Regions from separate parts of the Lysinibacillus sp. CD3-6 genome, predicted to be linked through region 1. Evidence: predicted binding sites of a transcription regulator. Region 1 holds the regulator's gene; each other region holds the start of a gene.
The links. Region 1 encodes Rex, which represses fermentation and respiration genes when NADH is low (regulators of the CRP and FNR family bind a similar motif). Its sites were predicted from a motif close to TTGTGAAATATTTCACAA; they were not measured.

Region 1 (7,534 bases):
AATTCTTAATCCCTTTTTGTTATTTTCTTTGTAAAAAATGGGTTCTTACTTTAATTTTGACCATACTCTTCGAGCATTTCCTCTCTATGAAGCAGCTTGCCATGTCCAAGTAGCAAGCTTTTTCAAATTCATGGCAGCAAAAGTAAGCATCGCCTGCATGGACAATTTTTTAAGACCTCTTAAGGTTGTCCATCGCATACCATGCTTTTCTTTTGCATCCGCAAAGACACGTTCTATCGTTTCTTTGCGCTTTGCATAAATTTGTTTAATATCATAAGAATGGCGGAAATGTTCAGCTTCTTCCATATAGGTTTCCCATATATGCCGTTGAATCAGTTTTTGATGATTCCTGCTTTCTGTACATTGTGATAGCAAGGGGCAATTCGCACAAATCGTTGGATTCGATTTATATTGGCGATACCCTTCCTTCGTCGTTGTCGTATATTTCAATACCTGCCCTTGTGGGCAAAGATAACAATTATAGTACTCATCGTACACATATTCATGCTTTCGAAAGAAACCATCTTTTGTTTTAGGACGTGTATAAGGGAGAACAGGTAACATTTGATTCTCTAATAAAAAGTTAGTGATGGCAGGTGTTTTATAAGCAGCGTCCGCAGCAATCGCTAATGGCTTTTTCACTTTTTCAATGATTTTTTCAACAAGTGGCTGCAATACATAGCTATCGTGCACATTTCCTGGAGTCACAATCGTTCCTAATACAAAGCCTTTTTCATCTGTCGCTGCATGAAATGAATACGCAAACTGCTTAGTCCGTTCATCCTTAACATAATAACCACTCTCAGGGTCTGTCGTACTTTCTTTGATTTCTTTCCATTCATCTTTTTCAAATTTCTCTGGAGGGAAGGGCTTTTTTCCGTTTTCCTCACGATCAATATTTAATTCCAGTTGGAGTTTCTCTTCATAAGCACGTGTTTCTTTTCGAACGACTTTTTTATCATACTTTCGTTTATTGGCGCTCGCTTTTACATGCGTCGAATCAATAAATACATGGTCCGCATGAAGGAGCCCTCGATTCATAATTTCTTTTAGAATACGATAGAATATCTGTTCAAACACATTTGTGTCTTGGAAGCGTCGTGCATAATTTTTACCGAAGGTAGAGAAGTGAGGAACTTCTGTATGGAAGCCAAAACCTAAAAACCAGCGATAGGCCATATTCGTTTCAATTTCTTTGATAGTTTGACGCATAGAGCGAATACCAAAAACGTATTGAATAAAGGTCATTTTAAAGAGAACAACGGGGTCAATACTTGGACGCCCTAAAGATGAATAGAGGTTTTCGACTAATGGATAGATAAACGAAAAATCAATCGCTGCCTCTAGTTTTCGAACTAAATGGTCTTGTGGCACCAATTGGTCAATTGTCAGCATTTCTAATTGGTCACGTTCATTGATTTGATTTTTCGACATCATTTTCCATCACCTCAAATAGATTATTTTATTTATAGTTGATTGATAGCAATTCATATCAAGTTGATTGGAGCGAAGGGCGGGCGACTCCTGCGGGAAAGCACAGAACGTAAGACGCAACAAACCGCGCGTTAGCGAGGGTTGCGGCTTACGTGTGTGCCCGCGGAAAGCGCCCGAACGTAGCGGAAATCAACGGCAGTAGACATCTATTTTTATTTTAAAATGAAAAAAGACTGTAGGCAAACTCGAAATTTTTCGAGTTTGTCTACAGTCTGAAAGAGCTAGATGTGAAAACATCTAGCTCTTTTTATTAGTCATTTAATTCTTCAATTTGTCGTCGCTGCTCAGCTAACAAACGCTCAACTTGCTCGCGTTCTGCTTCTTTACGCTCTTCCTCTAAAAGCAATGCCTCGGCTTGTAAAAACTTGCGATAGCCTCTGCGTGCTATGATAATACTAACCTCATAAATTACAAATAGCGGAATTGCTACGATAACGTTTGAAATAAAATCTGGCGGTGCAAGAAATACCGCAATAACGACTAACCCGAAATATGCATATTTTCTGAATTTCACCATCAGTTCAGGATTTAATATACCTAAACGCGCTAAAAATAACGTCACTACAGGTAACTGAAAAATGATTCCAAACGGCATGACTAAACGAAATAAAAATGAAAAATATTCGTTAATACCAATTGTTTGCTGTATTTCTAATTCTGTAGATAAACCCATCATAAAGTGCATGACATAGGGAAATAACACAAAATATGAAAATGAAGCTCCTGCTAAAAATAGAAAAAACGAATATGGAATATATTTTAAAGTTGCCTTGCGTTCTGTCTCATGTAAACCTGGTGTAATAAACAACCAAAGTTGATGAAGAAGCAACGGTGAACTTATCACAAATGCGATTGCAACCGTCACTTGTAAATATACGACAAGTGGATCGGTCACTTTAAATGCGTTTAAAGTTAGTTGCTCCGCTTCTTTACTATATTGAATATGTTTAATAAGTGGTTCGGCTAGATAAAAGCCAACTATAAGTGCAATAACAAAGAAAACAGCGCAAATAAAGAGCCGTTTTCTTAGTTCTTCTAAATGCTCTACAACTGTTAATTCTCTTGGATTCATATTAAATTGACATCCTTAACTTACTTAACGTTATCATTTTCTTTATGTTCAATTATTTTCTTTTTTGTATCATCATCGTCATCAGCTAAACCTTTTGTTGCATTTTTAAATTCGCGAAGTGTAGAACCCATTGCCTTACCTAGCTCAGGTAATTTCTTTGGTCCGAATATTAAAATTGCAACCACACCGATAATAACTAGGCTAACTGGTGTGAAAGCACTTAAGTGCACAACCATTGCAGCCACCTCCTCTTATATATATATCATTTTAACTTAAATTTTTTCGTTTGGCGAATTTATTTCAATAGTTTAAACACCATCATTTGTAACAGTTTACAAATTTGTGAATGCCCTTTATTTATCGCTATTTCGGATTAAGTAAATAAGCGCTTGTAATTCTACCGACAAATCTATCGTTAATAATTTCATAGTATCTGGTACGGTAATACGCTCTGGTGTAAAGTTTAAAATGCCTTTTGCATTCATTGCAGCTAAACGATCTGCCATCTTCTGAGCCGAGCGTGAAGATACAGTTAAAATAGCAAGGTCTGCTCCATATTCAGCGTACTTTTCTTCTAATAAGTCGGGATGATACACAGGAATATTGCTTATCATTTTCCCTTCCTTTGGTGCCTTTGAGTCAAATGCAACTACAATATGCGTATTATGATTTTTTTGGAAATTATACTTTAAAAATGCATTCCCTAAGTTCCCCACACCGATTAACGCTACTTTTGTTGTTTCATGCTGATCAAGTGTTTGGCTAAAAAACTTCAATAGATGCTGAACATCATAGCCATATCCCTTTTTGCCAAGCGCACCAAAATAAGAAAAATCACGACGAATCGTTGCAGAATCGATTTTCATCGCCTCGCTCAATTCCTTCGATGAAATACGTTCCATTCCTTCTTGCGCAAAGTTTTGGATAAATCGATAGTAAAGAGGAAGTCTTTTCGTTGTGGCTTGTGGAATTTTTACTTCTTGTTTCAAACTTTTTCCTCCTTATAAACACATCAAATTCACCTAAGCGTATTTGAATACTCATTTTAAAACATGCTTATATGAATCAGTTACATCTCTCAGCGTATTTGCGTCTCATAATTTTTTGTGAGCATGTAAAAAAGGCTCCCAATGAAATCTAGGGCATTCGCTGGCTGTTAACTTGATTCAGACGGGTTTCAACCCACACTGAGTTCAATGCATATTTAATATTCATCTTCCACTTCTATAAATGGATGACTTCTGCTAAAGCGAGTTAATATTTTCACATCAACTGGAGGATTTCCCTTTAGTTAACTGCGCGTTTTACGCCACTAACTAAAGAGAAATCGTTTCAATCTTACATGACAGCTTAGAATAAGTAAAGCACTGGCATTGCAAGCAATTCCGTCATCCTTTACACTAAGAAAGAATTGAGGTGTCAAGAATGATTGTATTACAAGTCAATCAACTATATAAATCCTTTATTGCAGATGAAATTTTAAGTGGTGTCAAACTAGAAGTCCAACACCGTGATCGTGTAGCATTAGTCGGACGTAACGGAGCTGGTAAATCCACTTTACTAAAAATCATCGCTGGGCAATTGTCATATGATTCTGGCGATATTATTATTCCGAAGGGCGTACAAGTTGGCTATTTAGAACAACATGCGGGTCTAAATTCAACTTTATCAATTTGGGACGAAATGATGACAATTTTCGAACCGCTTCTTGGACAAGAAAAAACATTACGTTCGCTTGAACAGCAAATGGCTGATCCAGCGGTTTACGAAAAGCCAGAAATGTATGCAAAGGTCATGTCCGAATATGACCAATTACAGCATGATTTTAAAGATGCAGGCGGCTATCAATACGAATCTGATACGCGCTCTGTTCTTCATGGTATGCAATTTTACCCAGAGGATTATGAAAAAGCAATTAGCTCATTATCAGGTGGTCAACGAACTCGTTTAGCTCTTGCTAAGCTTCTATTAAGTAAGCCAGACTTATTAATTCTCGACGAGCCAACTAACCATTTAGATATTGAAACACTTTCTTGGTTAGAGACTTATTTAAAAGGCTATGAAGGTGCTATTTTAATCGTATCCCATGACCGTTACTTTTTAGACCAAGTTGTCTCTATCGTCTATGAGGTTTCTCGTCATCGCGTTACGAAATATACTGGAAACTACAGTGCTTATTTAGACGAAAAGGCGAAAACCTATGAGCGCGATGTCAAAATGTTTGAACGCCAGCAAGATGAGAAAGCAAAACTTGAGGATTTTATTCAAAAAAATATAGCCCGTGCTTCTACGACAAAAATGGCACAAAGCCGACGCAAAATGCTTGAACGTACAGAATGGATGGACTCTCCTGACGGTAACGAAAAATCAGCTAGCTTTGGCTTTACGATAGAACGACAAAGTGGCAATGATGTGCTCTCTATTGACTCCTTAACTGTCGGCTACGGTGACAAGCAAATATCTAGTGGTATCTCACTACGAACGTTTCGAGAAGATCGCATAGCACTAGTAGGGCCTAATGGTGTTGGTAAATCGACATTATTAAAAACGATTGTCAAAGACCTGTCCCCACTTGCTGGAGAAATACGTTATGGCACTAATGTGCAAATTGGCTATTACGATCAAGAACAGGCAAAGCTGTCGAGCAATAAAAGTGTTTTAAAAGAGCTATGGGATGAATGGCCCTTAATGAATGAAAAAGACATTCGCACTGTACTTGGCCGCTTTTTATTCAGTGGAGAAGATGTGGATAAAGCCGTCAATTCTTTATCTGGTGGTGAGAAGGCTCGCCTTGCATTAGCAAAGTTAATGATGCAAAAGGCGAATTTCTTAGTTCTCGATGAGCCTACCAACCACTTAGACTTAGATAGTAAAGAAGTATTGGAAAATGCCTTAATTGATTACCCTGGAACACTTCTTTTCGTATCGCATGACCGTTATTTTATTAATCGAATTGCAACGAAAGTAGTGGAGCTTTCAGGCGAAGGTTCATTTGAGTATTTAGGTGATTACGATTATTACCTTGAAAAAAAACAGGAACTTTTTGAAATTGCTCAAATGAAGGCTGCTTCTCAACCGCAATTACAAGCAACTGCTCCTGAAAAGACCTCTACCTCTACAATAGATAAAGAGGCAAAAAAACGTGAGCGCCAAATTAGACGTTCTATAGAAGAATTAGAAATCAATATGCAAGAGGCTGCTACAGAAATCGCTCGTTTAGAAGAGACTCTCTGTGATCCTGAAATTTTCACTGACCATGAGAAAATTTCACAACTTCAAGGTGAGTTAGCTACTATAAAAGACCAGCATGAAGTTATTGAAATGGAATGGCTCGAGCTAAATGAGGAACTAGAAAAGATTATTTTATAAACTCTCAAAAAGTCATATGCTATGTCATATGGCTTTTTTCTTTACTCGTCTTTATTTTTCATATATATTGGTCAAGTGCTATTTTTCGACAAAAAATGCCCACAACTTTATACACACTATAAAACTAGTAATACCAACATATCAACAGACTTTTCCACACTGTCCACAATTTCAAATTATTTAATCCACATAGTTCTGTGTAAAATGCGCTACTATATATAGAATAATCACAACTTATGCACAAGTTATCCACAATTTGTGCATAAGTACGAATGTTCGCAGTTTTTTTATGCACTTTTTTCACAGTTCCTGTGGATAATTTTCTGAAAAATTTGTCAATTAATTATTTCTCTATTATAGGTATATATTTTCTAGCATTTTTCGCAATTTTATTCATGTTAATATTTCTATATAAATAAAAAAAGAGAGGGCTCAAAAAACTCTGAGCCCTCTCATTCAAATATTTATTCAACCCATGATTTTAATTCCATACCTGGGCGGCCATTCATCATCATATTTCCACGAATGCCTGCCTCGAACATCGGTGTTGCAGCTGCTCCTATCATTGCCGCATTGTCTGTACATAGCTTCAATGGAGGTACAAAAAAAGGAATACCCTCTTTAGCAAATACCGCCTCAAGGGATGTACGCAAACCTTTATTAGCTGCAACCCCACCTGCTGCGATTACTTGTTTCACTTTGTATTCGCGCGCTGCCCGTAATGTTTTTGCAGTTAGTACTTCTACTACACTTTCCTGAAAGCCTTTTGCAACAGCAGTCGGGGAAATCGCTTCACCGCGTTGATCCATATTGTGCTTATAGTTAATTACTGCTGATTTTAAACCGCTAAAACTAAAATCATACGACTCTTCCTCTAGCCATACACGTGGAAAAGCGACCGCTTCTTGTCCTTCATGTGCTAACTGATCAATACGAGGACCTCCTGGATAAGGCAAGCCTAATACACGTGCAACTTTATCATAGGCTTCGCCTGCCGCATCATCCCGCGTTTCTCCTATTACTTCAAATGAACCATGTTCTTTCATATAAACAAGTTCTGTATGTCCCCCTGATACAACAAGGGCTAGAAGTGGAAACTCCATTGGTTGGACAAGTGCATTGGCATAAATATGACCCGCAATATGATGTACACCTAAAATTGGTACATTATTAGCAAATGCAAACGCCTTTGCGGCATTAATGCCAATTAACAGTGCCCCTACAAGACCAGGACCTTCTGTAACCGCTACTGCATCTAGGTCAGATGGCTTCATATTTGCTTGTTTTAGCGCTTCTTCAATAACAACCGTAATTTGCTCAACATGGTGACGTGATGCAATTTCGGGTACTACGCCACCAAAACGCTTATGGCTCTCAATTTGTGAAGCAACTACATTTGAAACAATATCAGAACCATTACGAATAATAGCCGCTGCCGTTTCATCACAGCTGGACTCAATTGCTAAAATAACTCGATTTTCCATTATAAATTCACCCACATGACTAGGGCATCCTCCCCGTTATCTGTATAGTAACCTTTACGTATGCCACCATCCTGGAAGGCAAGCTTGCGATAAAGATTTTGTGCCACTATATTCG
Region 2 (7,534 bases), 110 kb from region 1:
AATGTCGAAGTGAGCATTACTTCTATTAATGGGCCAGAGGCTTTAATTATGAAAGAAGCGAATGATAAAGACCCGTATGTACACGTTTATGAATAAAAAATAGTCAGCCTTGTGCTGGCTATTTTTATGCAAATTCGCGCTTCAATCCAATAGTTTTTGTTTAATAGAAGTGGACAATGTCCATCATACGTAAGTAGTTGTTAGGAAAGCCTCCATGAAATGGAGACAAGCTAACGAGGATAGTCTTTGTTCAACAAAAGAAGACATGTCAGGACAACACTTTGTTATAGTAGTGAAAGTTTCTGTATTTTTGGTGAAAGTTGTGATTTTTAATAGGAAAAATGTTATGATTATTGGCATGGTTAACTTTATTCAACCCTATTGTTATCAACAAAAACAATGAATTGGATCGTATTCGGAGGTGTAAAAAATGGCAAAATTAACAAAAGAAGAAGTTAAGCACGTTGCGAACTTAGCACGTCTTGCAATTACAGAAGAAGAAGCCGAAAAATTTGCTGAGCAACTTGGGAAAATTACTGACTTTGCAGAGCAGCTAAACGAGTTAGATACTACAAATGTTGAACCAACAACACACGTATTACCATTAGTAAACGTAATGCGTGAAGACGTGGCAACAAAAGGTCTAGACCGTGATGTAATGATGTTAAACGTAAAAGAACAAGAAGATGGTCAAGTAAAAGTACCAGCTATCATGTAATACTAAAAAATAGGAGGATTCCTCATGACGTTATTTGAACGTTCAGCAAAGGAGCTACAAGCTGAAATTAAAGCTGGTAACCTAACAATCGCTGACTTAACAAAAGAAGCATATGAACGCGTAACAAAGCTTGACGGCGATGTACAAGCATTCCTTGCTTCAAACGAAGAAAAAGCAACTGCACAAGCAGCTGAAATGGACAAAGTGCCATTTGAAGAACGTGGACCACTTTTTGGTCTTCCTATTGGTGTAAAAGACAATATCGTAACAGAAGGCTTAGAAACAACTTGTGCTTCTAAAATCCTTGAAGGATTTATGCCTATTTACGATGCGACAGTCGTTAATAAGCTACGCGAAGCTGGCATGATTACAATCGGTAAATTGAACATGGACGAGTTTGCAATGGGTTCATCAAATGAAAACTCATACTATAAAACAACAAAAAATCCATGGAACTTAAATCACGTACCAGGTGGTTCTTCAGGTGCGTCTGCGGCAGCAGTTGCAGCAGGAGAAGTACCATTCTCACTTGGTTCAGATACAGGTGGTTCAATCCGTCAACCAGCAGCATATTGCGGTGTCGTAGGGATGAAACCTACATACGGTCGTGTATCTCGCTTTGGACTAGTAGCATTTGCTTCTTCATTAGATCAAATCGGACCAATTACACGTAATGTTGAAGACAATGCGCTATTACTAGAAGCTATTTCAGGATTAGATACTAATGATTCAACTTCAGCAAATGTAGAAGTACCAAACTTCGCAGCAGCATTGACTGGCGATGTAAAAGGTTTACGTATTGCTGTACCAAAAGAATTTTTAGGTGATGGTGTTGGCGAAGCGGCACGTCAATCAGTACTTGATGCACTAGAAGTACTAAAAGGCTTAGGTGCGACAGTAGAAGAAGTATCACTTCCACATTCTAAATATGCACTTGCGGCGTACTATATCCTTTCTTCTTCTGAAGCGTCATCAAACCTTTCTCGTTTTGATGGTATCCGTTATGGTTTCCGCGCAGAGAACGTTAATAACTTAATGGACCTTTACAAAGAAACACGCGCACAAGGCTTTGGTGATGAAGTAAAACGCCGTATCATGCTAGGAACTTATTCACTTAGCGCTGGTACTTATGATGCTTATTACAAAAAAGCACAGCAAGCACGTACACTAATTAAAGCTGACTACGACAAAGTATTTGAAGACTTTGATGTAATCATTGGTCCTACAGCACCAACGCCAGCATTTAAAATTGGTGAAAATGTTGATGATCCTATGACGATGTATGCTAACGATATTTTAACAATTCCAATGAACTTAGCGGGTGTGCCAGCGATTTCAATTCCATGTGGCTTTGAAAACGGTCTACCATTAGGCTTACAAATCATTGGTAAATACTTCGATGAAGCAACAATTTACCGTGTAGCGCATGCATTCGAGCAAGCTACGGAATTCCATAAAGAAGTTCCTCAAATTTGGGAGGGAAAATAACATGAACTTTGAAACAGTCATTGGTTTAGAAGTACACGTTGAGTTAAAAACAAACTCAAAAATCTTCTCGCCAGCGCCAGCTCACTTCGGTGCTGAACCAAATACAAATACAACAGTAATCGACCTAGGCTATCCTGGTGTCCTTCCTGTCTTAAATAAAAATGTTGTAGATTTCGCAATGCGTGCAGCACTTGCACTAAACATGGAAATCGAGCAAGAAACAAAATTTGACCGTAAAAACTACTTCTATCCAGATAATCCGAAAGCATATCAAATTTCACAATTCGATAAGCCAATTGGGAAAAACGGTTGGATTGATATTGAAGTAGATGGTTATACAAAACGTATCGGTATTACGCGCCTTCATATGGAAGAAGATGCTGGTAAACTATCTCATGCTGGCGACCATTCTTTAGTGGACTTTAACCGTCAAGGTACACCGCTTGTAGAAATCGTTTCTGAGCCAGATCTTCGCACAGCAAATGAAGCGTATGCTTATCTTGAAAAATTAAAATCGATTATCCAATATACAGATGTTTCAGATTGTAAAATGGAAGAAGGTTCACTGCGTTGTGATGCCAACATTTCAATTCGCCCATATGGCCAAGAAGAATTCGGTACAAAAACAGAGCTTAAAAACCTTAACTCATTTAACTACGTACGTCGCGGTATTGAGCATGAAGAGTTACGCCAAGCGGACGTATTACTTTCAGGTGGCGTGATTGATCAAGAAACGCGTCGCTTTGATGAAAAAACAGGTAAAACGATTTTAATGCGTGTGAAAGAAGGAACGGATGATTATCGTTACTTCCCAGAGCCAGATTTAGTGCGTCTGTCAATCGACGATGAGTGGTTAGAGCGCGTAAAATCAGAAATCCCTGAACTTCCAGATGCTCGTAAAAAACGTTATGTTGAAGATTTAGGATTAACTTCATATGATGCTGGCGTGCTTGTTATTTCTAAAGAAATTTCTGATTTCTTTGAAGCAATGGTAGCTGAAGGCGCGGATGCAAAACTTTCTGCAAACTGGTTGATGGGTGATGTTTCTGCCTATTTAAATGCTGAACAAAAAGATCTTAAAGATACTGCATTAACTCCAGAAAACCTAGCAGGCATGGTGAAATTAATTACGGACGGTACAATTTCTTCTAAAATCGGTAAAAAAGTATTTACGGAGTTAGTCGAAAATGGTGGTTCAGCTAATGACATCGTGAAGGCAAAAGGATTAGTACAAATTTCTGATGAGGGTGCATTATTAGCAATTGTCACAGAAGTATTAGATAACAATGCACAATCAATTGAGGACTTTAAAAACGGTAAGGATCGTGCAATTGGCTTCTTAGTTGGACAAATTATGAAAGCTACAAAAGGCCAAGCGAACCCACCAATGGTTAACAAATTATTACAACAAGAAATTGCTAAACGCTAATTCTTTGTTTTTACAATGAGTCAAGAGAGTGAATTCACTTTCTTGGCTTTTTAAATGCAAAAATTGTACATACTAACAAATCGTATAACACTAAATAGTTGTCTAAAAAGAGTATTCATAGCAAAATATAGAATAGAACAATCACTTCACTAAAAAAGGGGATAAGTATATGAAAACTGAACAACAATATTTTGAAGAAGCCATTTCAATTCAACAATATATGGACAATATGACAACACTTAAAGAAGACAGCTTCCGTATTTATGATGGCTTTGAAGTGCCAATGAATGATGGTTTTGTAGCTTTATTGAAGGACAAGCAACCGAAAATTTTAACAATTACTGAAGATTGGTGCGGTGATGCGATGTTAAATAATCCGATTATACGCCGTGTTGCAGAGGCAGCTGGATTAGATATGCGCACAGTATTACGTGATGCAGATACAGATTTAATTGACCGTTATTTAACAAACGGTGGCCGTGCAATTCCAATGTATATTTTATTAAATGAAGCAGGTCAGGTTATAGGGAAATGGGGACCACGTGCGCCTGAATTACAGGATATTGTTGTGAAGAAAAGAGCGACATTACCAGACAAAGAAGATCCAACGTTTGAGGACGCACAAAAAGCACTTTACAGTGAAATTCGCGAAGATAATATTACGAACAAACAAAATTGGACATATGTATACGAGGATTTCAAGAAACATGTCACAGCAGCATTGCAATAATCTGGCATTGCTTAATCAAAGCTGTAACGTACAATACGTGTTTATTTTGGCGTATTAAAAGCATTTGGTGTAATTTGAGTTGCAAGGCGTAGTACTTTGCAGGAAATCATCAGTGCAACATTTCAATGGTTTATTCGTTGAAAGTATTAGAATCTTATGAAGCAGGAAGGTATGTTATGAAACGAGCAAGAATCATTTATAATCCTACATCTGGGCGAGAAGCGTTTAAAAAGCATCTACCAGAAGTATTGGAGAAACTAGAGGTAGCAGGCTATGAGACATCTTGTCACGCAACAACTTGTGAAGGCGATGCTATAGAAGCAGCAAAAAACGCAGTAGAACGTGGATTTGATATTATCATAGCAGTTGGTGGAGATGGTACGTTAAATGAGGTTGTTTCTGGTGTAGCCCAATTCGAAAAGCGTCCGAAGATTGGCCTTATTCCAATGGGGACAACGAATGATTTTGCACGTGCTGTCCATATTCCACGAAATATTGATGAAGCCGTTGATATTATTATTAAAGGCGATACCTTACCAGTTGATGTTGGATTGTTAAATGGAGAACGCTATTTCATCAATATCGCTGCTGGGGGACGTATTACTGAGCTAACATACGAAGTGCCAAGCAAGATGAAAACAATGCTAGGGCAGTTAGCATATTATTTAAAAGCAGTTGAAATGATTCCTTCCATTAAGGCATCACATATGCGTATTGAATATGATGGTGAAGTATTTGATGGAGATGCAATGATGTTTTTATGTGGCTTAACGAATTCTGTAGGAGGCTTTGAAAAGCTTGCACCAGATGCAAGCATAAATGATGGCTACTTCACTTTATTAGTATTAAAAAAAGTAAGCCTTCCAGAATTTATTCAACTTGCGGCAATGGCGTTACGAGGCGAACATTTAAAGGATGATCGTGTTATTTATAAAAAGGCAAGTGTTGTAAAAGTTACGACGGAAAACGAAGTGCATTTAAATCTAGATGGCGAGTATGGTGGAGATGCGCCTGCAACATTTGAAAACTTGAAACGCCATATTGAACTTTTTGTACCAATTGAAGACATTCGTGAGGAAGATCGTATTTAAATTTCATCATATGGAACAATTGGAAGATAGGTGTAAATAATTTTAGCGATTTTACACTTATTTGTTAATAATCTCCTTAGAAATTGGGATTGTGAACGAATTAAGAAAAATGTTTGGCGAATATACGTATATTAAATGAACAATATTTGAAACCTTTATATTAGGCCGAAGTTTCGGTCCATTATAAAGGTTTTTTGCGTTGGAATAGTAGAAAATATGGGTAGAGGTAAGGGAAAGGAAGTGGTGCAATGTGTATAAGTCACAGGAAAGAAAGCTTATCTGGTTAAGCTTTGGTGTTGCGATTATCATGCTACTTTCCATACTTGGAAGAATATTTGGTAGTTAGGAGGGCAATGAGATGATTAATGAATCAGCAGTCTTTTGGAGTCGTGCATTAACAGAGCTTACGTTATCATTCCACATCATTTATGCAACGATTGGTGTTGGCGTGCCGTTAATGATTATGATTGCGCAATGGACTGGTTATAAAAAGAATGATGAGCATTATATATTAATGGCACGACGTTGGGCACGAGGTTTCGTCATTACCGTTGCTGTAGGGGTCGTTACAGGTACAGCAATCGGTTTACAATTATCGTTACTATGGCCGAATTTTATGCAACTTGCAGGGCAAACTATAGCATTACCACTCTTTATGGAAACCTTTGCATTCTTCTTTGAAGCCATTTTCTTAGGTATCTACTTATATACTTGGGATCGTTTCGATAGTCAGAAAAAACATATGCTCCTTCTAATACCTGTTGCTGTAGGTGCATCGATGTCTGCAGTTTTTATAACAATCGTCAACGCCTTTATGAACGCACCACAAGGCTTTGACATAGTGGATGGTCAGCTCATTAATATTCAACCATTTCTAGCAATGTTTAACCCAGCAATGCCCACTAAAGTCGCGCACGTGCTTGTAACCGCATACATGACATCCGCATTTGTGTTGGCAGCAATCGCAGGTTATCGTATGCTTAGAGGTTCAGATCATATTTATCATAAAAAATCATTATTTTTACTAATGAAAATTGGCTTAGTTTCGTCCATTGCAGCAGCCATTATAGGAGATTTCTCAGGTAAATACTTAGCGGAATACCAACCAGAAAAATTAGCTGCAGCAGAATGGCATTTTGAAACAACAGATAAAGCATCGCTTATTTTACTAGGTGTATTGGATGGCGAAGAGGTGAAGTATGCTATAAAGGTACCATATGCATTAAGTATACTTGCACGTAATAATCCAAATGCAGAAGTAATCGGTTTAGATCAATTTGCGGAGGAAGACCGACCACCGCTCTATATCCACTATCTGTTTAACATCATGGTCTTTATCGGCATGTTCATGGTTTTAGTATCATTACTTTACGTAGTAGGTAAACCAAGAGGTTGGCAGTTTATTCATTCTCGGTGGTTTAGATGGGTTATCGTTGCGGGTGCACCACTGTCCATAATTGCCATTGAAGCAGGCTGGTGGCTTGCAGAGGTTGGACGTCAACCATGGATATTATACGGTATTATGCGAACACCAGAGGGAGCTACAACGAGCGATCACGTCGATTTAATGATGCTGTTATTCTCAGGTGTGTACGCCGTACTTGGAGTTGGTAGTATTGTCGTATTAATTCGAATGTTTAAAAAGAACCCGATTGAGCGAGAAATTGAAGATCGCAATACGGAAAAGGGCGGTGACATCATATGACATTAGAAGTATTAGGGATTTCAGTATTGTGGATTTTCCTTTTTGGTTATGTGATGATCGCATCCATTGATTTTGGTGCAGGTTTTTTCAATGCGTACAGTCTCCTTATTGGGAAAAACCATATCATAACGAATATTATTAAACGATATTTATCGCCTGTATGGGAAGTAACGAATGTCTTTTTAGTATTTTTCTTTGTAGGAATTGTAGGATTTTTCCCTCAAACAGCATTTTACTATGGCACGATTTTGCTTGTGCCAGTAAGTATTTCATTAGTGCTACTGGCGATTCGCGGCTCGTACTATGCCTTTGAATCGTATGGTGCACGAGGACATATCGGTTATTCTCTCACATATGGCGTAACAGGCTTACT
Region 3 (7,534 bases), 940 kb from region 1:
CTTGCGGAGGTACACTTGCAACAGTGCCTTCTAAAATTTTTAGTAATGCCTGTTGGACCCCTTCACCAGAAACATCACGTGTTATCGACGGATTTTCTGATTTACGTGCAACTTTATCGATCTCATCAATATAGATAATCCCTTTTTCTGCACGTTCAATATCATAATCTGCTGATTGAATTAATTTTAATAAAATATTTTCAACGTCTTCACCTACATAACCTGCTTCTGTTAAAGAAGTAGCATCTGCAATTGCGAAAGGTACGTTTAGTATACGTGCTAATGTTTGAGCTAATAATGTTTTACCGCTACCAGTTGGGCCGATTAACACAATGTTCGATTTTGCTAATTCCACATCATCGATTTTACTATTTGTATTGATGCGTTTGTAGTGATTGTAAACCGCAACCGCTAAGGCTTTTTTAGCACGCTCTTGTCCAATTACATACTCATTTAAAATCGATTGAATTTCTTTCGGTTTCGGAATATCTTGGAAGTCAATTTCTTCCTCAACACCTAGTTCTTCTACAACGATTTCTGAACAAAGTTCGATACATTCATCACAAATATAAACACCAGGACCTGCAACTAATTTACGTACTTGTTCTTGTGGCTTACCACAGAATGAGCATTTTAAATTGCCTTTTTCATCATTAAATTTGAACAATATGTTTCACCCCTATTCAAGCTACAATCTTACAAGATTATTGAACCATTATCAAATAAATTGATTGCAACATTTACGTCATGGCGCAAATGCGTCTAGATTTTGAATTATTTTCAAAGTCTTCAAGCACGAGGACCGCCAACTAATAATTACCAGTCATTCATACTTAAAACATTAACGCGGTCTGCTCACCTTCATGCAGATAATTCGTGTTGATGCGACCATTCAGACTAACCCATGACCACTGATTGATTGTTTAGCTTCATTTTTTCGAGGTTTAGTTCCCTCACTCGTAAAACCTATGTGCGTTCTATCTCCATTATAATGGGGACGCTATAGTCACTGCTACTTATCGGCTCTACTATAATGAAGTTAAAATTTAGCATCGTGTAAAAAGTTAAACAACAATACTATGTATAAGTAAATTAACTAAAGTGGCCACCAAAAGTATAACAGTTAGTAAAAATCAGACTTACTTTTTGTCGTCCTTGACCTTGAGAGGTTGGGCCCCTTTAGCCTAAACTAAAAAGCTATGTGTGATAAAACAAGGCACGGTTTAGCGCCGTACCTTGTCATCTTAATTTTTCTATCTAGTTACGTAAAAAATCTTATTCAGTAATTTTAGCGTTTTCTACTAAAAGTTCAACTGTTTTTTGGATTTTAATGTCATTTTCAAGAACAGCAGTACCGCCTAGAGCGCCAGTAATTTGTTCTTTTGTCATATTGAATTGAGAAGCCATTTTTTCTAATTCAGCATCAATATCAGCTTCAGAAGCTTCAATTTTTTCTGCATCAGCGATTGCTTCAAGCGTTAATGAAACACGCACACGGCTTTCAGCTTCTTCTTTCATTTGACCACGTAAATCTTCTTCTGATTGACCAGAGAATTGGTAGTAAAGGTCTAAGTTCATACCTTGTGTTTGTAAGCGTTGGCCAAACTCTTGTAGCATACGATCTGTTTCAGAGTTAACCATGCCAGCTGGTACTTCGAATTCCGCATTTTCAGCAGCTTTTTCTACTAATTCATCACGAAGTGTAGCATCTGATTCTGCTTGTTTTTGAGAAGCAGTTTGTTCTTTAATTTTTGCACGTAATGCTTCTACGCCTTCTACTTCTGGATCTAATTCTTTTGCAAACTCATCGTTTAGCTCAGGAAGAACTTTTGTTTTTACTTCTTTCACAGTTACTTTGAAAGTAGCTTCTTTACCAGCTAATTCAGCAGCGTGATATTCTTCTGGGAAAGTTACAACAACGTCTTTCTCTTCACCAGCTTTTACACCTACTAATTGCTCTTCAAATCCAGGAATGAATGAACCTGAACCGATTTCTAATGGGTAGTCTTCGCCTTTTCCGCCTTCGAAAGCTTCTTCGCCAACGAAACCTTCAAAGTCAATTACCGCTGTATCGCCTTCTACGATAGCTTCATCTTCTTTAATTTCAAGTTCAGCTTTACGTGCTAATTGTTCTTGGATTTGCGCTTCAACTTCTTCGTCTGTTACTTCAACTGGAAGTTTCGTAACTTCTAAGCCTTTGTAGTCGCCAAGTTTTGGTTCTGGTTTCACTGTTACTTGAGCTGTGAATGAGAAGTCTTGACCATGCACAAAGTTTTCTGTACCAGAAATTTCTGGGTAATCAACTGGCATAATACCAGCTTCATCGATTGCTTTAGCATAAGAATCTGGAACAATGATTTCTAATGCATCTTGGTATAAAGATTCGATTCCAAAACGTTGTTCAAACATTTTACGAGGCATTTTACCTTTACGGAAACCTGGTACGTTAATTTGTTTTACAACTTTTTTGAATGCTTGTTCCATTGCTGCATCTACTTCTGTAGCTGGTACTTCAATTGTAAGAGTACCGATATTTCCTTCTTGTTTTTCCCATTTTGCTGACATGTATAAATACCTCCAAAATAATCTAGTTTCAATTACGCATAACGTAATCGTGTCCGGATTTCGATTTCTCGATAATTTTTGTAAATCCGCAACTTGTGTCAAAGACTTAGCATTTCTGCTGAATAGTATATATCTTTGACATTCATCCACCCACTTTGTCAAATAAGGGATTTCAGTTGAATCAAGTTTAAATGTTAGACAATTTATTCGTAACTACGATTTTGACAACCATTTTAGTATATCATAGATGCGCATAGTTTCAACTTATTTCATACTTCATGGAGTTCTGTTAGTTTTTCTAACATTTGTAAAAAGTCGATGATTTCATAGTCCATTTCCTGCACCTTACCGAGCATTACTTTAACAAAATCAATATAACTATAAGCAATATCATCGGCTGCAAACGGGTGCCATTCAAATGGATACGTAACGATTGCATGCTTTGCCATTAAATATTGTACCATTTCCAATGTCGATGGGTCTTGTTCTAATTCGGATTCTATAATTTTTTTTATTTCACCATATTGCTGTAATTGATTCGGTAACGCTAAATCAATTGGATTAATAATTTTTGTCTGCTCAAATTTAGTAACATCCACTTCGATTGAAACTTCTTGCTCTACTAGCAAAATGAGTGCAAGACTTTGCACAAATGGATGAATATCCGAACATTCTATAATAGCCTTTAACGACTTTTTCAACTGTCTTACATTCGTATCCATCAGTCGATGTAATCGCAACGACTGTTCACTCGGTGTCAGATCAATAAATTTTTCTAATTCATATTCTTGTGTTTCTATCAGATCTTGTACATCTTCTCGTTGTTGAAGCTTTTTAGCGACTTCACTATTTATACTTTTTAAGCGTTCAAATTTTTCTAGCTGCGCTTCAGGCAGTACTTTTTCTTCTATCAACGTATTTATTATAGACTCAACTTGATGATATTCCTTTAACTGCATGCAAATTGTAATGTATAGTTCCATCACTTCAACATACATAGAGGTGCCCATAGCAAGCAATTGCTCACATATTTCCTTAGCTTTCACATAAAGCTTCAGCTCATATAATGCATATGCATAGGCACTTAAAGCTTTTTCATCTCCATTATCATATAAAAACGCCTTTTCAAAACATGCGACCGCCTCTTCATATTGATATTTCTCCGCATACATATGTCCTTCACGAATTAACGTTTGGGTTGCGCCTGGAAAAACAACAATATTGTCATGTTTAATAACATGGCGCTTTTGCTTTGACATTTTTCTCACCTCTTTAGTTCACTATTTCCTAATTGTTTATTTTTAACAAAAATAATTGAATTTATATTCATATTTTGTAATGAATTGAATTATAATTAATAATACCTAACATAATTTACATTATTATCAAAATATTCCGCAATCATATAGTCATTGTTAGCTAGACGAAAACAAGTTGTTCACAAGGAGTGTAATACATGCCATTAATGGATACAATCATTGAATTCGATAGTCGCATCTCCCCTGCTTTCGAGGCACTATCAATTAAAGTTATATCAATTACAACAGCACATGGTCCGTTACAAGATTATTCAATTGACTTCGAATTTTTCACGCGAACAAAAATTAATACGTTTTCGAAAGAAGCAACAACCCATATTTCGAGTATTTATGGAACTATACCCGGATCCATCTCAATTGGGCATCATCAGGAGTCACTTTATATTATTCCCCAAAGTGTTCACATTGAATGCAACTATAAGCTTCTTGATATTGATACAAAAGATATGGAACGCATTTTACAACATCCTAACCCAACACTTTATTATAGTGAGTGGCTTTTAGATGCCATCAAAAATGCGAGTATTCTCGTTGAATTAAAAACGAATCAAAACTCCTATATCGAATGGCCACTTGGCATAAAGTCCGCTGTTATATTATAGGAAGCTAAACAAAACTCTTTATGTAACACATGCTTATAAAATTGACTAACAAATAAACTATTTTTGTCTCAGACATACTTAATTAAGTATGTCTTTTTATTGTGAATCAAAAACCATTCCCTCATTCGTTGCGCTTTTATCATATCAGCTTTCTATTGATTACGGTATTGCAATTGACAAAGTAACCATTAAAAAATTCACTTCTGACAAATTTCTTTAGTAAAGAAGGTATAATGAAAAAATAGATTTATTATTGGAGGCAACTAACATGGATATAAAAGAAGCATTACAAACATTTTCTTCAATGACACCTACTGAAAAACAAGCTTTTTTTGAAAAAGAAGGTGATTGGCTATTGAAGGAAATGTTAACACATATCGGTTCTATTGATGAGCAGCTACGTGACCATTTGATCTATCGAACATTTATCGACCTGCTTAGTGATAACTTACTAAGTTCACAGCAGCTCCAATATTTGTTCGATACGGCAACAGGTGACGATTTCTTATATGCAAACATTGGGGAACAAACGGGAGATAGTGTATTTACTCGTTCCTTTTCAGCGTTACTTGTTGCTAGCATTCTTGCAAAAGATAGCGAGCTCCTTATTTTAAATGATACAAGCTTGGACACTTTCTTTAAAAAAATTGGTCGCTATTTATTACTTGAGAAGGATACAAGAGGACATGTTGAAGGCAAAGGTTGGGCACATAGCATTGCACATGGGGCTGATTTAGCCGCCATGACAATTAAACATCCTAAATTTGACTTGCAACATGCACCTTCCATCTTACATGCATTGAAATTAGCAACTTGGAAAGATGTTGTCTATGTTAACGATGAGGAAGAACGCTTTGTCAATATTATTGAAGCATTATTAGCAAGGGACTATTCTGAAGAAGCCTTAACGGAATGGGTCGAGCAAACTTTTGATAAATTCGAAATACATTTAGTAACACAAGGCTATAACGAAAGCTTTTTTAGCGGCCGTACTTGCACTTTAAATACGATGAAAACATTGTACTTCGCTTTAAAAATGAATAATCTAGCACCTAAACTTCAAAATACACTTTATATTCAAGTAGCAAAGTGGCTGAAGCTCGGTTCTTAACTAATGAAAGAACATCCAATTCACATCGGATGTTCTTTTGTTTATACGAAACCAATATTGGTATACTAATTTCTGTTAAATTTTGAAAGCGCTTAATTATGTTAACATAATTTTATCATTGTTCCAGTATCCTCTCTCTAATCATTCCTTACATTGAAAATTTATCCTTTATTCTTTGAAAAACCGTCTTTTTATATACTCCTTTTTTAAAAAAAACGCAACTAAAAAGAATCGAAAACAGAGGTAGGTCAAGGATTTTATTACAAATCATCGTCTAAAATGTGAAATAGAATTTTTCACAAAAAAAACATTTACTTAGTTAAATACGATAAACTCAGTATTTTCAACGTTTATACAGTGTTAAATTAACAAAACCTAAAAATACCAATAGTGAAATAGCTTTTTTTGTTCAAAAAATGTTCATATTCAACCCCATTTCATTATCATATTTATAATTAATTATTTTTTTTTTAGTGAAGCGGGCGTATAATCCTATATGCAAACAAAGACATGATGCGACCATCGACATTGAAATTTTGTCCAATTTATGGTGCATTAATCATCATGTATGTGAACGCTTGCACCAGACCAATCAAATACTAGACATTATGCTTCATATCGAACCATGCCATTGTCATTGTAAATGCAACTGTACTTGATTGGTACAACAGATAAAAGAGGTGACCTCAATACCCACTATTTATAAATGTGAATCAATACTACTACACATTAAATTTATGAATAGCCGTTTTATAGAAAGGAGTCAAACATGAATAAAAAATTAAGCTTAATGTTTTTAGCATTTGGTGCTATTGCAATCCTGTCTGGTTGTGAACCATTAACAGTTTTCAATCCAAAAGGACCGAATGCTCAAACATTATCAAACACAATTATTTTATCCATTATTACAATGGCAGTTATTTTACTAGTCGTGTATGTGCTTTTTGCGTTTATGCTAACAAAATACCGCGCATCTAAAGCATCTGCCGATTATGAGCCACCTCATGAAGAAGGTAGTCACGTACTTGAAATTACGTGGACAGTTATTCCTATTATTATCGTAGCATTCCTAGCAATTGTTACTGTTAAAACAACTAGTACGGTAGAAACAACACCAGAAGGTTATGACAATAAAGAACCACTTGTTATTTATGCAGCATCTTCAAACTGGAAATGGCATTTTAGCTATCCAGAAGAGGGTATTGAAACTGTGAACTATGTAAACATTCCAACTGATCGTCCTATTGAATTCAAATTGTATTCATTCGGACCAATCACAAGTTTCTGGATTCCACAGTTAGCTGGTCAAAAATATGCAATGAGTGACATGTTAACAACTATTCACCTTGCAGCAGATGAAGTTGGCTCTTTCATGGGTCGTAACTCTAACTTTAACGGTCGTGGATTTGCGGAAATGGAATTTGAAGCTCAATCTATGACTCAAGCAGACTTCGAGCAATGGGTTAAGGACGTAAAAGCGAACGAAAAACCATTAACTGAAGAGAAATTCAAAGAATTATTAGCAGCTGAACATGTAGGTCGTTCAAGCTACTCATCTACTCACTTAGATTTCAGCCCAGCACCAATGGCACATGGTGATATGGATATGGGGGGTATGGATCATAGCGACATGGATATGTCTGATGAAGACATGAACCATGAAGATATGGACCATTCAACTGATGCCGATTCAACACATTCACACTAATTTTCAAATTTGAAAGGAGCGCATCCTATGAGTATGGAAGAATTATTCCATCCACTGCAAGAACCGATGATTTTAGCGGCAGCTATCAGTATCGTAGTTGGTGCAGTTGTTGTCGTAGCAGGCCTTACTTATTTTAAAAAATGGGGCTACTTCTATAAAAACTGGCTATCAACAGTCGATCATAAAAAGATCGGTATTATGTATATCGCCGTAGCACTATTAATGCTAT

Region 2: a site for Rex is predicted at 5,546-5,563, ahead of FH508_RS21020 (cytochrome ubiquinol oxidase subunit I). Genes of this name have one in related genera too.
Region 3: a site for Rex is predicted at 6,166-6,183, ahead of qoxA (cytochrome aa3 quinol oxidase subunit II). Genes of this name have one in related genera too.

Annotation. Positions count from the first base shown of each region.
Region 1 is NZ_CP085880.1:4,342,962-4,350,495, forward strand. It holds gene FH508_RS21480 (IS1182 family transposase) at 85-1,437, opposite strand; gene tatC (twin-arginine translocase subunit TatC) at 1,745-2,566, opposite strand; gene FH508_RS21490 (twin-arginine translocase TatA/TatE family subunit) at 2,587-2,802, opposite strand; gene FH508_RS21495 (redox-sensing transcriptional repressor Rex) at 2,920-3,555, opposite strand; gene FH508_RS21500 (ABC transporter ATP-binding protein) at 3,992-5,935, shown strand; gene tsaD (tRNA (adenosine(37)-N6)-threonylcarbamoyltransferase complex transferase subunit TsaD) at 6,400-7,419, opposite strand; gene rimI (ribosomal protein S18-alanine N-acetyltransferase) at 7,419-7,534, opposite strand, start outside.
Region 2 is NZ_CP085880.1:4,229,363-4,236,896, reverse strand. It holds gene FH508_RS21055 (CamS family sex pheromone protein) at 1-96, shown strand, start outside; gene FH508_RS21050 (hypothetical protein) at 215-403, shown strand; gene gatC (Asp-tRNA(Asn)/Glu-tRNA(Gln) amidotransferase subunit GatC) at 431-718, shown strand; gene gatA (Asp-tRNA(Asn)/Glu-tRNA(Gln) amidotransferase subunit GatA) at 743-2,206, shown strand; gene gatB (Asp-tRNA(Asn)/Glu-tRNA(Gln) amidotransferase subunit GatB) at 2,208-3,635, shown strand; gene FH508_RS21030 (thioredoxin family protein) at 3,805-4,365, shown strand; gene FH508_RS21025 (diacylglycerol kinase) at 4,542-5,456, shown strand; gene FH508_RS21020 (cytochrome ubiquinol oxidase subunit I) at 5,815-7,161, shown strand; gene FH508_RS21015 (cytochrome d ubiquinol oxidase subunit II) at 7,158-7,534, shown strand, end outside.
Region 3 is NZ_CP085880.1:3,403,122-3,410,655, forward strand. It holds gene clpX (ATP-dependent protease ATP-binding subunit ClpX) at 1-667, opposite strand, end outside; gene tig (trigger factor) at 1,276-2,565, opposite strand; gene FH508_RS16920 (CDC27 family protein) at 2,835-3,824, opposite strand; gene FH508_RS16925 (hypothetical protein) at 4,022-4,486, shown strand; gene FH508_RS16930 (DUF2785 domain-containing protein) at 4,755-5,597, shown strand; gene qoxA (cytochrome aa3 quinol oxidase subunit II) at 6,367-7,305, shown strand; gene qoxB (cytochrome aa3 quinol oxidase subunit I) at 7,333-7,534, shown strand, end outside.